Regions from separate parts of the Rhodococcus huquni genome, predicted to be linked through region 1. Evidence: riboswitches for the same ligand, from Rfam matches in the RefSeq annotation. Region 1 holds a riboswitch; the other holds the start of a gene.
The links. A riboswitch is a leader RNA that binds a small molecule or an ion and turns the genes downstream of it on or off. The one in region 1 is predicted to bind cobalamin.

Region 1 (5,756 bases):
GTCGAGGAGCCGAAGAAACAGGATCGGGTGGCAGTCGGCCATGTTGGCGCCGATGACGAAGAAGACGTCTGCCTTGTCGAAATCCTGGTAGGACCCGGGCGGGCCGTCCGCGCCGAGGGACTGCTTGTAGCCGGTGCCGGCACTGGCCATGCACAAGCGCGAATTGGACTCGATCTGGTTGGTTCCGACGAACCCCTTCGCCAGTTTGTTGATCAGGTACTGCGCCTCGATGGACATCTGACCGGACACGTAGAAGGAGAGTGCGTCCGGGCCATGCTCGTCGAGAATGCCCTTCAATCGGTGCGCGGTATCCCGAATCGCCTGCCGGGCCGGCACTGCGAGAGGTTGTTCCCCTCGCCGCTCTCGAACGTAGCCGGACTCCATTCGCCCATCGGCCGCCAGCATCTCCGCACTGGTGGCCCCCTTGGTGCACAAACGCCCGAAGTTGGTCGGGTGCGTCTTGTCACCGGCAGCCTTGAGGACCTTGCGCCGACCGGTCTCCGGGTCGGTCTCCACCTCGAGGACCATCCCGCAGCCGACACCGCAGTACGAGCAGGCAGTCTTCACCGTGGACGTACCGGCTTTCTGCTGCATCGACGCGCTCCTCACCTGCCCGGCATGCGCCACCCAGAGGCGGCGCGCGGCCTGTATCAATGCTGCAGGCGCGCGTGTTTCGTCGGGATTAACCCAGGTGAGGGTTCGATGACGTCTCGAGCACCGAACTCGCGTCGTTGCGGTGAGGGCTGGTCACGCGTTGCGTGTCAGGACCCGAGCGGGGCCCCGACCGTGAACGGCGCACCGAACGGATCGCGAATCTCAGCGGTACGTCCGTAGGGCATGTCGGCGGCGTCCTCCGCCTGACCGCCCTGCTCGCGGGCTACGGCAACGGCACGGTCGGCGTCCTCGACCTGGAACAAGGTGCCCCACGAAGACGGAGGGGCATCCGGAACGCCCATGATTCCACCGATCTCGTGGCCGTCCGGCCTACGCAGGAAAGTGAAGTCCACGTCACCCAGGTCGTCGTTTCCGTCCAGCGTGAAGTCGAACACGGTGGAGTAGAACTCCCGGGCGGGGCCGGGGTTCGGGGTCACGAGGTCGTTGCGGAGCAACGCACCGGGCTCGTTGACCAATGCGCAGCCCACGTGGTCCTTCCCTTGCCACAAACCGAACTGGCCCCCGGAAGGATCGACGATGATCGCCATGCGACCGAAGTTCATCACATCCATGGCGTCGACCAGCACGTTCCCGCCTGCCTCCCGGACACGAGCCAAGCTGGCGTCGACGTCGTCGGTGGCGAGGTAGACGTTCCACCAGAAGTCCTTGGCATCGGGATCCGGATTGGGCATGAGCGCGGCCACGTCTTTTCCGCGCAGCCGACACATCGTGTATCGACCCGTCTCCTCAGTGCCGACGTCGAACTCCCAGCCGAAGAGGGCGCCGTAGAAGGAGATGGCCTTGTCCAGATCAGGAATGCCTAGATCGAGCCATGTCGGTGTGCCGAGCGGTTGATTGGTGGTGACTTCACTCATCGCTACTGCTCCCGTGCTTGTCGGTGTGCTGCATAGTGGGGCGTGCCCGGTCGGCGCCGATCTCAACCGATCCGCCTACGACGGTAGGCCGGGGGTACGACACGGATCCGGTGTTACAGTCCTCGACGCGTTGGTTTCCGTCGGCTTTCGGCCGTCGGATCGTAAGAGGGAATCCGGTTCGAATCCGGAACTGCCCCGCAGCGGTATGTGGAAACGACCGTGGTCATCAGCACTGAGTCCGCTCGACTCGGGAAGCGACCACCAGTAGGTGCCTGCCCGAGTTCTCGGGAGGCGTGTCGACGAGTCCGAAGACCTGCCACCGCGGCCGCGCCACCGGCGTGGTCGCTTGTCGACTTCGTGGGACACAGTTGACGAGAGATGCGGACGGTGTCGTTCGTGTGTCTTCGCTCGCGGGTGCCCGGATGTGGTCAGGCAGTACTCGATCACATCAGGAAGAGCCGACGAATGCGCAGAACCTCAGTGGCCGCACTGACGGTCGCGTCCCTCGCCGCACTGTTCGTGGTTTCACTGTTCGCCCTGATGCTCGGAACGGCGCACATAGCGTGGACGGACGTCTGTCACATCGTCTGGGCGGAGATCACGGGCGGCGACATCGCTGCGGCCGACGTTCCGAACTACCGCATCATCGTCGATACGCGGCTGCCCCGCGTCCTGCTGGCCATCCTCGTGGGTGCCGGTCTGAGTGCTGTCGGGCTGGTAGTTCAAGCCATGGTGCGGAACGCGTTGGCCGACCCGTACGTCCTCGGAATCTCGTCCGGCGCATCCGTGGGTGCCACGTCGGTGGTCCTGTTCGGCACGTTCGGCGTGCTCGGTATCTACGCCTTGTCCACCGCTGCCTTCGTCGGTGCCCTCGCAGCAACCCTGCTCGTCTACCTCATGGCACGCTCGGCCGCCGGCCTCGTCCCCTTGCGACTCGTACTCACCGGCACTGTGCTGGGGTACGGGTTCTCGGCGATCACGACGGTGCTGGTCTTCCTCGCCCCGCACGGCGACGGCGCTCGCAGTGTGATGTTCTGGCTGCTCGGGAGCCTTTCGGCGGCGAGGTGGGAGCTGGTGCCACTGGCCGCGATAGTGACCACGGTCGGCCTCGCCGCGATCGCCTGGTCCGCCCGACACCTCAATGCACTGTCGATGGGAGACGAAGTCAGCGCCGCCCTCGGCCTCGACGCATCGAAGTTTCGAATCATGCTTTTCGTCGTCGCGGCCGCGATGACGGGCTGCTTCGTCTCGATCTGCGGCGCCGTGGGTTTCGTCGGCTTGGTCGTGCCTCACGTTGCCCGAATCCTCGTTGGCGCGGACCACACGCGGTTGATCGTCGTGACTCCGATCCTCGGCGCAGTCTTCCTCGTCACCGCGGACCTGCTGGCTCGAACCGTTGTTCCGCCACAAGAACTTCCGCTCGGCGCGATCACCGCCGCCGTCGGCGTTCCGGTGTTCATCGCACTCATGCGGCGTCGCGGCGCACTGATGGGAGCAAACTGATGCGCGTCGACTACCACGACGTCGAGGTCTCGATCGGCGGCCGAGCGATCGTGCAGGACGTCACCTTGACCGTCCCTTCGGGTGATTTCATCGGAATCGTCGGACCCAACGGCAGTGGCAAGTCGACTCTGCTGCGGTGCCTGTACCGGGCGCTGTCCCCGTCCTCGGGAACAGTCTCGGTCGACGGCAGCGACAACCGAGCAATCAGTATGCGGGACAATGCCCGTCAAGTGGCTGCACTGACCCAGGAAGCTCCGCTTCACTTCGATTTCACCGCTGCCGAAATAGTCGCCACCGGCCGCCTGCCGCACGGTGGAACCTTCACGCGAGACCGGGCGAACGATCGACGCGTCTGCGCCGAAGCAACCGCCATGGCGGGTGCCGACGACCTGACGGAACGGACGTTCTCGTCACTGTCGGGTGGAGAACGCCAACGCGTCCTCATCGCCCGCGCGTTCGCACAGGAACCGAACGTCCTCGTACTCGACGAGCCCACGAACCATCTCGACGTCCACCACCAATACGCCGTGCTCACCGCAGCCCGCACGCTCGGTGTCACCGCCATCGCCGCGCTGCACGATCTGAATCTCGCAGCACAGTATTGCGATCGCATCTTCGTGCTCGGCGCCGGACGTCTCGTCTGCTCAGGCACTCCCCACGACGTGATCACTCCCGAAGTACTGCGTCGCCACTTCACGATCGGCGGCCACATCGTCACCCACCCGAGACTGGGTGTGCCCCAGATCATCTTCGACGAGAAAGAGGGCCCATGAGCCGACACATCCGGACATGGACGACTGCTGTGGCAGTGGCACTGACGGTGAGCGCCTGTGGCGCCGAGCTCGAAGCTGCGCCACCGGTCGAGGGCGAGACCGTGACCGTCACCAACTGCGGCGATCCATTGACGGTCACCGGCATTCCCGAGCGCGTGGTCACCAACGACACCGGCATCACCGAGATGATGCTTGCGCTCGGCCTCGCCGACCGGATTGCCGGTCGCACCGGGTATCCCGGCAAGGAACGTGACATCGATACCTCACCGTGGAAATCGGAGTTCGAGAGCACCCCCGACATCGGTGATGCCTTCACCAGGGAAGTCGTACAAGCGGCCGACCCCGACTTCGTCTTCGCCGGATGGAATTACGGTTTCAAGGAAGCGACCGGCCTCACCCCGGACTGGGTTCGTGAAATCGGGGCAACTCCTTACCAACTCACCGAGGCGTGCCGCCAGCCCGGCACCACCCAGCGCGGAATCATGGACCCGCTCGATGCCCTGTACGCGGACCTCGAGAACCTCGGCGACATCTTCGGTGTGCGCGAACGCGCGGACCAACTGGTCGCGGACTACCGATCCCAGGTTGCCGCCGCCAACGCGACGGTCCCCGCTGATGTCGAACCAGCACGCGTGTTCCTCTTCGACAGCGCCACACCCGAACCGTTCACCTCCGGCCACACTGCCGCGCCCTCGCAGATCATCCGCGAAGCGGGCGGATCGAACATCTTCGACGACATCGACGACTCGTGGACCACGGCTTCCTGGGAAGCCGCGGCGCAGCGAGACCCGCAGGCGATCGTCATCGTCGACTACGGCGCGGGCCCGGAGAACACCGTCGAAGCCAAGATCGAACAACTCCGACAGCAGCCACTCATGGCCGGGACCACCGCGGTGCGCGAGAACAACATCATCGCGTTGCCCTACGCCGCTCTCGGGCAAAGCCCCCGCAACCCGCAAGCTGTCACGACCGTCGCAGAGTTCCTGCGCGCCAACGCCCTCTGACCGGAGCGCGGTACGAATGGAACATTCGTCCAGTCAGATCGGACGTGCGTCGCGTTCGTCCGGAGGGGCGGGCTACTGCTTCTGCTTCTGCGCCCACCACGCCAGTAGTTCCGCTTCCGCATCGTCGCGATCGAGCGGACCACGGTCGAGCCGGAGCTCCTTGAGGAACTTCCACGCCTTGCCCACCTCGGGCCCGGCAGGAATCCCGAGGAGCTCCATGATCGCGTTGCCGTCCAGATCGGGCCGAACGCGAGCGAGGTCTTCCTGCTCGGCCAGACGGGCGATCCGCTCCTCGATGTCGTCGTAAGTGGCCTGGAGGGTTGCGGCACGACGCTTGTTGCGGGTGGTGCAATCCGCGCGCACCAGCTTGTGGAGCCTCGGCAACAGTTCGCCGGCATCGGTGACGTATCGACGCACCGCCGAATCCGTCCACTGTCCCTTGCCGTAGCCGTGGAACCTCAGGTGCAGGAACACCAACTGCGACACGTCGTCGACCATCTGCTTCGAGTACTTGAGGGCCCGCATTCTTCTGCGCACCATCTTCGCGCCCACGACCTCGTGGTGGTGGAAGCTGACGCCGCCACCTTCCTCGTTCCGCTTGGTGTCCGGCTTTCCGATGTCGTGCAGGAGCGCCGCCCACCGCAACACCAGGTCCGGATCGCCCTCCTCGAGATCGATGGCCTGCTTCAACACCGTCAGCGAATGCCAGTAGACGTCCTTGTGCTGATGATGCTCGTCGATCTCGAGTTTCATCGCAGGCACCTCGGGAAGCACCCGCTCGGCCAGGCCGGTATCGCACATCATGTTGATGCCGTCGATCGGGAACTCGCCGAGGATCAACTTGTCCAGTTCGACCTGCACGCGTTCGGCGCTGATCCGGTCGATCTGAGACGCCATGTCGACGATCGCGCTGTGCACCCGATCCTCCAATGTGAAGCCCAGTTGGG
Region 2 (5,756 bases), on a different contig from region 1:
GTCTCCGCCCGGATCGACGGCGCTCCGGACGAAGCTGTCGACGCCCCCGAGGTCACGGCAGAACACATCGCCGAGGTGGTGTCCCGAGCAACCGGCATCCCCGCCAGTCGGATGACGCAGGCAGAGAAGGAACGTCTGCGCCGTTTGGAAGAGGAGCTGCACAAGCGGGTGGTCGGACAGGACGATGCGGTGCGCGCCATCGCGCGTGCAGTGCGTCGTAGCCGGACCGGCATGAGTGATCCGGATCGTCCGGTGGGCAGCTTCTTGTTCCTCGGACCGACCGGTGTCGGCAAGACGGAGCTGGCAAAGGCATTGGCTGCAAGCCTCTTCGGTGACGAGAGCAAGATGCTCCGACTCGACATGAGCGAGTTCGGTGAGCGCCACACGGTGAGCCGTCTCGTCGGTGCCCCTCCCGGATACGTCGGCTACGGCGAGGCCGGGCAGCTCACCGAACAGGTGCGGCGCAACCCGTACTCCGTGATCCTTCTCGACGAGATCGAGAAGGCGCACCCGGACGTGTTCAACACCCTGCTGCAGGTTCTCGACGACGGACGTCTCACCGACGGTCAGGGTCGGACGGTGGACTTCAAGAACGCCGTGCTGATCATGACCAGCAACCTCGGGTCGGACATCATCTCGAGCAAGGCGGGCGGCCTCGGCTTCGTCACCGGAAATGCGGAGGCGGCGGAGAAGCCGCTGCGTGATCGGGTGATGGCACGTCTGCGTGAGGCGATGCGTCCGGAGTTCCTGAACCGTATCGACGAGATCGTGATCTTCCGCAAGCTGGACGATCAGCAGCTTCATCGAATCACCGATCTGCTGCTGGAGGACAGCCGAAAGCGGCTCGAGTCCAAGGGTATCGAGATCGAGTTCAGCAACGAGGCGGTCGACTGGATAGCGGAACACGGGCATCAGCCCGAGTTCGGTGCCCGTCCGCTGCGGCGCTCCATCCAGCGCGCCGTCGACGACCGGATCGCCGATCTGATTCTCGACGATGTGTTGGTCGAGGGCGGGCGCGTCAGCGTCGGTGTGGCGGACGACGAGCTCGATCTCGCCGTCGGATAGGGCCTTCGGCCCAGTGAATGGTCAGCGAGTCCCGCTCGTTTCCGAATCAGGGACTCGCTGACCACTCACAGGCGGCGGAGCCGCTTACAGCTCGGCGCGGACCAACTTTGCCGCGTCGACCAGGTTGCGCAGTGACGCCTCGACTTCGGCAGACCCTCGCGTCTTCAGGCCGCAGTCTGGGTTGACCCACAGCCGTTCCACCGGAACGGCCTTCAGTGCTTCACGCAGCGACGCTGCGATCTCGTCCACGCTCGGCACCCGCGGAGAGTGGATGTCGTACACGCCGGGGCCGACCCCGAGATCGAAGCCCACGGCATTGAGATCGTCGAGCACCTCCATGTGCGAACGGGCGGCCTCGATCGATGTCACGTCCGCGTCCAGCTTGGCGATGGCGTCGATGACCTCGCCGAACTCCGAGTAGCACAGGTGCGTGTGGATCTGCGTCTCGTCGGCCACGCCGGACGTTGCGAGGCGGAACGATCCCACCGACCAGTCCAGGTACGCGGGTTGGTGCGCCGCACGTAGTGGGAGCAGTTCGCGCAGTGCGGGTTCGTCCACCTGGACGATCTTGACGCCCGCTTCCTGAAGATCCACCGTTTCCTCGCGGATGGCGAGAGCGACCTGATCGGCGGAGTCCGCCAGCGGTTGATCGTCACGCACGAAGGACCACGCCAGAATGGTCACCGGCCCGGTGAGCATTCCCTTGACAGGACGATCGGTGAGGCTCTGCGCGTACGTGATCCACGAGGTGGTCATGGCGCTCGGTCGGCGCACATCGCCGTAGAGGATCGGCGGACGGACACAGCGGCTTCCGTACGACTGGACCCAGCCGTTCGCCGTTGCGAAGAACCCGTCCAACTGCTCGGCGAAGTACTGAACCATGTCGTTGCGCTCTGGCTCGCCGTGTACCAGGACGTCGATGTCCAGCTTCTCCTGCAATGCAACGACGTCGGCGATCTCCGCGCGCATCCGCGACAAGTACTCGGCCTGGTCGATCTCGCCCTTGCGCAGGGCGGCGCGCGCCACCCTGATCTTGGTCGTCTGCGGGTAGGACCCGATCGTCGTGGTCGGGAGAAGGGGCAGGTTCAACGCGGCCTGAGCTTCACGTCGCTGGGCAGCCGGACTGCGACCCGCATCGGATTCGACGATGTCTGCCAGACGGCTCCGCAGGTCGGCGTCGTGCAGACGCGGATCGCTGTTTCGTGTCGAGGCGGCAGCCCGCGCCAGCGCGAACTCGTCCTCGACGCTCTCCCGGCCCTTCGTGAGCGCGGTGCCGAGGGCAACCACCTCGCGTACCTTCTCAGTGCCGAACGCCAACCACGAGCGCAGCGCCTTGTCGATTCCCGTCTCGGCATCGAGCGTGTACGGGACGTGGAGCAAGGAGCACGACGTCGATACCGCGAGCGTGCCCGTGGACCCGAGAAGAGTGCCGACGGTGGAAAGTGCCTTCTCCAGGTCCGTACGCCAGACGTTGCGCCCGTCGACCACCCCGGCGACGATGTGCTTGCGAGTCAGCTCCGGCACGGACCCCAGTGAGTCGGCGCCTGTCACGAGATCGACTGCCAATCCTTCGATTCCGGTGGCGGCGAGAGCGGGAAGAGCATCGCCGAGACCACCGAAGTAGGACGCCACGAGGATTGCGGGGCGTTGTTCGAGTCCCGAAAGCGAGTCGTATACCCGCTTGGCGATTGCGATCTCCTCGGCCGTGCGGTCCGCGACGAGTGCAGGTTCGTCGATCTGCACCCATTGAGCGCCGTTCTCGGCGAGGAGCGCGAGCAGTTCGGCGTACAGCGGCAGAAGTTCGTCGATGCGGTCGAGTAGCGGCGCATCGGCCCCGACGGACTTCGAGAGAAGTAGGAACGTCACGGGGCCGACGATCACCGGGCGAGCCGGAATATCCAGCGCACGTGCCTCTTCGAGCTCGGCGAGCACCTTGGACGGATCCAGCGAGAACGTGGTGGTCGGCGAAATTTCCGGAACGAGGTAGTGGTAGTTGGTGTCGAACCACTTGGTCATCTCGAGGGGTGCGACGGTGTCGTTGCCGCGTGCAGCGGCGAAATACCGGTCGAGCGCAGTCTCGATACCGGCAACCCGCTCGGGCAGCGCGCCGAGCATGGCGGCGGTATCGAGCACGTGGTCGTAGTACGAGAACGTGTTGATCGGTATCGAATCGAGGCCGGCGTCGCGCAGCTCGGTCCAGTTACGAGCGCGGAGGTCGGCAGCCACCGACTCGAGGGCGGCTGCGTCGACCTTGCCCGCCCAGTAGCCCTCGACGGCCTTCTTGAGTTCACGGTTCGGACCGATGCGAGGGGAGCCCAGCACGGTCGCGGTGAATGAAAGTGTCACGAAATTCTCCAGTTGCGTAGCGGTATGGGACACCACCGGCAAGCGGGTACACCTCTCGAGCCCTGGGTTCTTGCAGTAAGCGCGGAGGTCTACACGCCCAATCCACGAGGCAGTGAACCGTCGGGCACGGCGTGCCCGACACAGTCGGCAGGTCTTCGGACTCACAGGCAGCCGATGTGACGACATCGGACCTAATGGCCGTCGCTTCCCAGGCTGATGCCCAGTGCGTGGTGACGGCGGTCGTTCCTGCTCACCGCTGCGGGACAGTTCCGGAATTTCACCGGATTCCCTCTCACGCGCGTCACCGTTTGCGGGCGACTACGCGCTTCGACGCCGAGTGTGGTCTTCGGGGCTCCTCACGACCGCACCGGGCGAACCAGCTGCAGGCCCCAGCATACGGCCTTCGGCCCCGTGCGCGGTCTGCGAGTGTCTGGACTCGCTAGCCACTCACAGGCGGCGAAGCCGCCCCATTGGCGCCGAACCGGACAAGTGGTTAGTCTGGTCGGCATGCAGCGCGCATATTTCTGGTTTAGCAGGCCGGCCCCGGGTGGGTCGGTCGGTGTAACCACGCGCTGACCTCCCACCCCACGAGCCGGATCGCAGACCGGCTCGTCGGAGCTCTTCGAATTCTTCGAGGGTCGGTCGGAACAGGAAACCGACACCATGTCCCTCACTCTCGACAACTCACTCGACAGTCAGCGAACTGTCTCGCTCAGTCCGCTCGTGCCGCCATCCGTCGTGCGGGAAGAACTGCGCCCGGACGACGTCGCGTCCGCAACGGTCCGAACGGGTCGCGCGAACACCGTCGACATCCTGAACGGCGAAGACGACCGTCTGCTGGTCGTGGTCGGCCCGTGCTCGGTGCACGATCCGGCAGCCGCCATGGACTACGCGCGCCTTCTCGCTTCGAAGGCGGAGGAACTTCGCGACGACCTGCACATCGTCATGCGGGTGTACTTCGAGAAGCCGCGCACCACGTTGGGGTGGAAGGGCCTGCTCAACGACCCTCACCTCGACGGGACCTTCGACATCGACAGCGGTCTGCGGATCGGACGCAAACTGCTACTCGACATCTCGGGTCTCGGACTTCCGGTCGGCTGTGAGTTCCTCGATCCGATTCTGCCGCAGTACATTGCGGACCTCGTGTCGTACGGCGCCATCGGGGCGCGCACCGCGGCGAGTCAGGTACACCGCCAGTTGTGCAGTGCGCTGTCGATGCCGGTGGGAATCAAGAACTCGACCGAGGGTGATGTACAGGTCGCCGTCGACGGATCGCGGGCTGCCGCGGCCAGTCACGTGTTCCCCGGAACCGATCTCGACGGCCATGCTGCACTGGTGAAGACAGCCGGCAACCCCGACTGCCATGTCATTCTGCGCGGCGGCACGCAGGGACCGAACTACGACGCCGAGACGGTCGCGGACACGACTGCGCGGCTGCGTAAGGCGAACCTGCCCGAGCGGATGGTGGTGGACGCCAGCCACGGAAACAGCTCCAAGAACCACGAAAAGCAGGTGGACGTGGTGACGGACCTCGCCGAACGAATCGAGAACGGCGAGAAGGGCGTTGTGGGAGTCATGCTCGAAAGCTTCCTCGAAGCGGGACGCCAAGACCTCACGCTGGGGCGTTCGAACGAACTCGAGTACGGCAAGTCGATCACCGATGCCTGCCTCGATTGGGACACCACTGCTACGCAGTTGGAGCGGCTCGCGGCCGCAGTGGCGAAGAGGCGCGGATAATTCGACGGAGCCTACCGAACGCCTCTGGTGCGGAATTGGACGCTGATTCGCGGACCTGTCGGCCGACTGCTCTTGGGTATGCAGTGCTCCCACGTTCGTTGGCAGGATCCACCCATGACCAGTAGATCGCCGTGTCCGACAGTGAACTTGACGGAACTACCGCCGCCGCGTGGCCGGAGCATGAGCGGCCGCGCGGCGCCGAGCGACACGATGGCGACCATCGTGTCTTCGGCGCGGCTTCGCCCGGTGTCGTCACCGTGCCACGCGACGCTGTCGGATCCGTCTCGGTAGAAGCACAGCCCCGCCGTGGCGAACCGTTCTCCCAATTCGACTGCGTAATGATTGGACAGCGCGTCGCGGCAGTCGTTCAGAAACGAATCCGGCAACGGCTCACCTTCTCGATAGAACCGCACCAACCTCGGAACGTCGACGACGCGGTCGTACATCTTTCGACGTTCCGCCCGCCAAGGAGTTCCGGTGACGAGTCGGTCGAACAACTGCTCGGAGCCGGTGAGCCATCCGGGCAGCGTGTCGACCCACGCCCCATGACTCAGCGAGATTCGACGTGTCGAGCCGCACAGTGCGCCTACCTGCGCGCCCAACGCGGC

Region 2: another riboswitch for cobalamin. It lies ahead of metE (5-methyltetrahydropteroyltriglutamate--homocysteine S-methyltransferase); the one in region 1 lies ahead of ACZI8R_RS04840 (FecCD family ABC transporter permease).

The regions. Positions count from the first base shown of each region.
Region 1 covers NZ_JBUYWE010000002.1:271,401-277,156, forward strand. Annotated here, with positions in the region: gene ACZI8R_RS04830 (bifunctional nitrate reductase/sulfite reductase flavoprotein subunit alpha) at 1-594, opposite strand, end outside; gene ACZI8R_RS04835 (VOC family protein) at 762-1,529, opposite strand; cobalamin riboswitch at 1,644-1,864, shown strand; gene ACZI8R_RS04840 (FecCD family ABC transporter permease) at 1,995-3,032, shown strand; gene ACZI8R_RS04845 (ABC transporter ATP-binding protein) at 3,032-3,805, shown strand; gene ACZI8R_RS04850 (ABC transporter substrate-binding protein) at 3,802-4,809, shown strand; gene ACZI8R_RS04855 (CCA tRNA nucleotidyltransferase) at 4,882-5,756, opposite strand, start outside.
Region 2 covers NZ_JBUYWE010000005.1:284,952-290,707, forward strand. Annotated here, with positions in the region: gene ACZI8R_RS12530 (ATP-dependent Clp protease ATP-binding subunit) at 1-1,065, shown strand, start outside; gene metE (5-methyltetrahydropteroyltriglutamate--homocysteine S-methyltransferase) at 1,150-3,411, opposite strand; cobalamin riboswitch at 3,541-3,735, opposite strand; gene ACZI8R_RS12540 (3-deoxy-7-phosphoheptulonate synthase) at 4,075-5,148, shown strand; gene ACZI8R_RS12545 (alpha-ketoglutarate-dependent dioxygenase AlkB) at 5,160-5,756, opposite strand, start outside.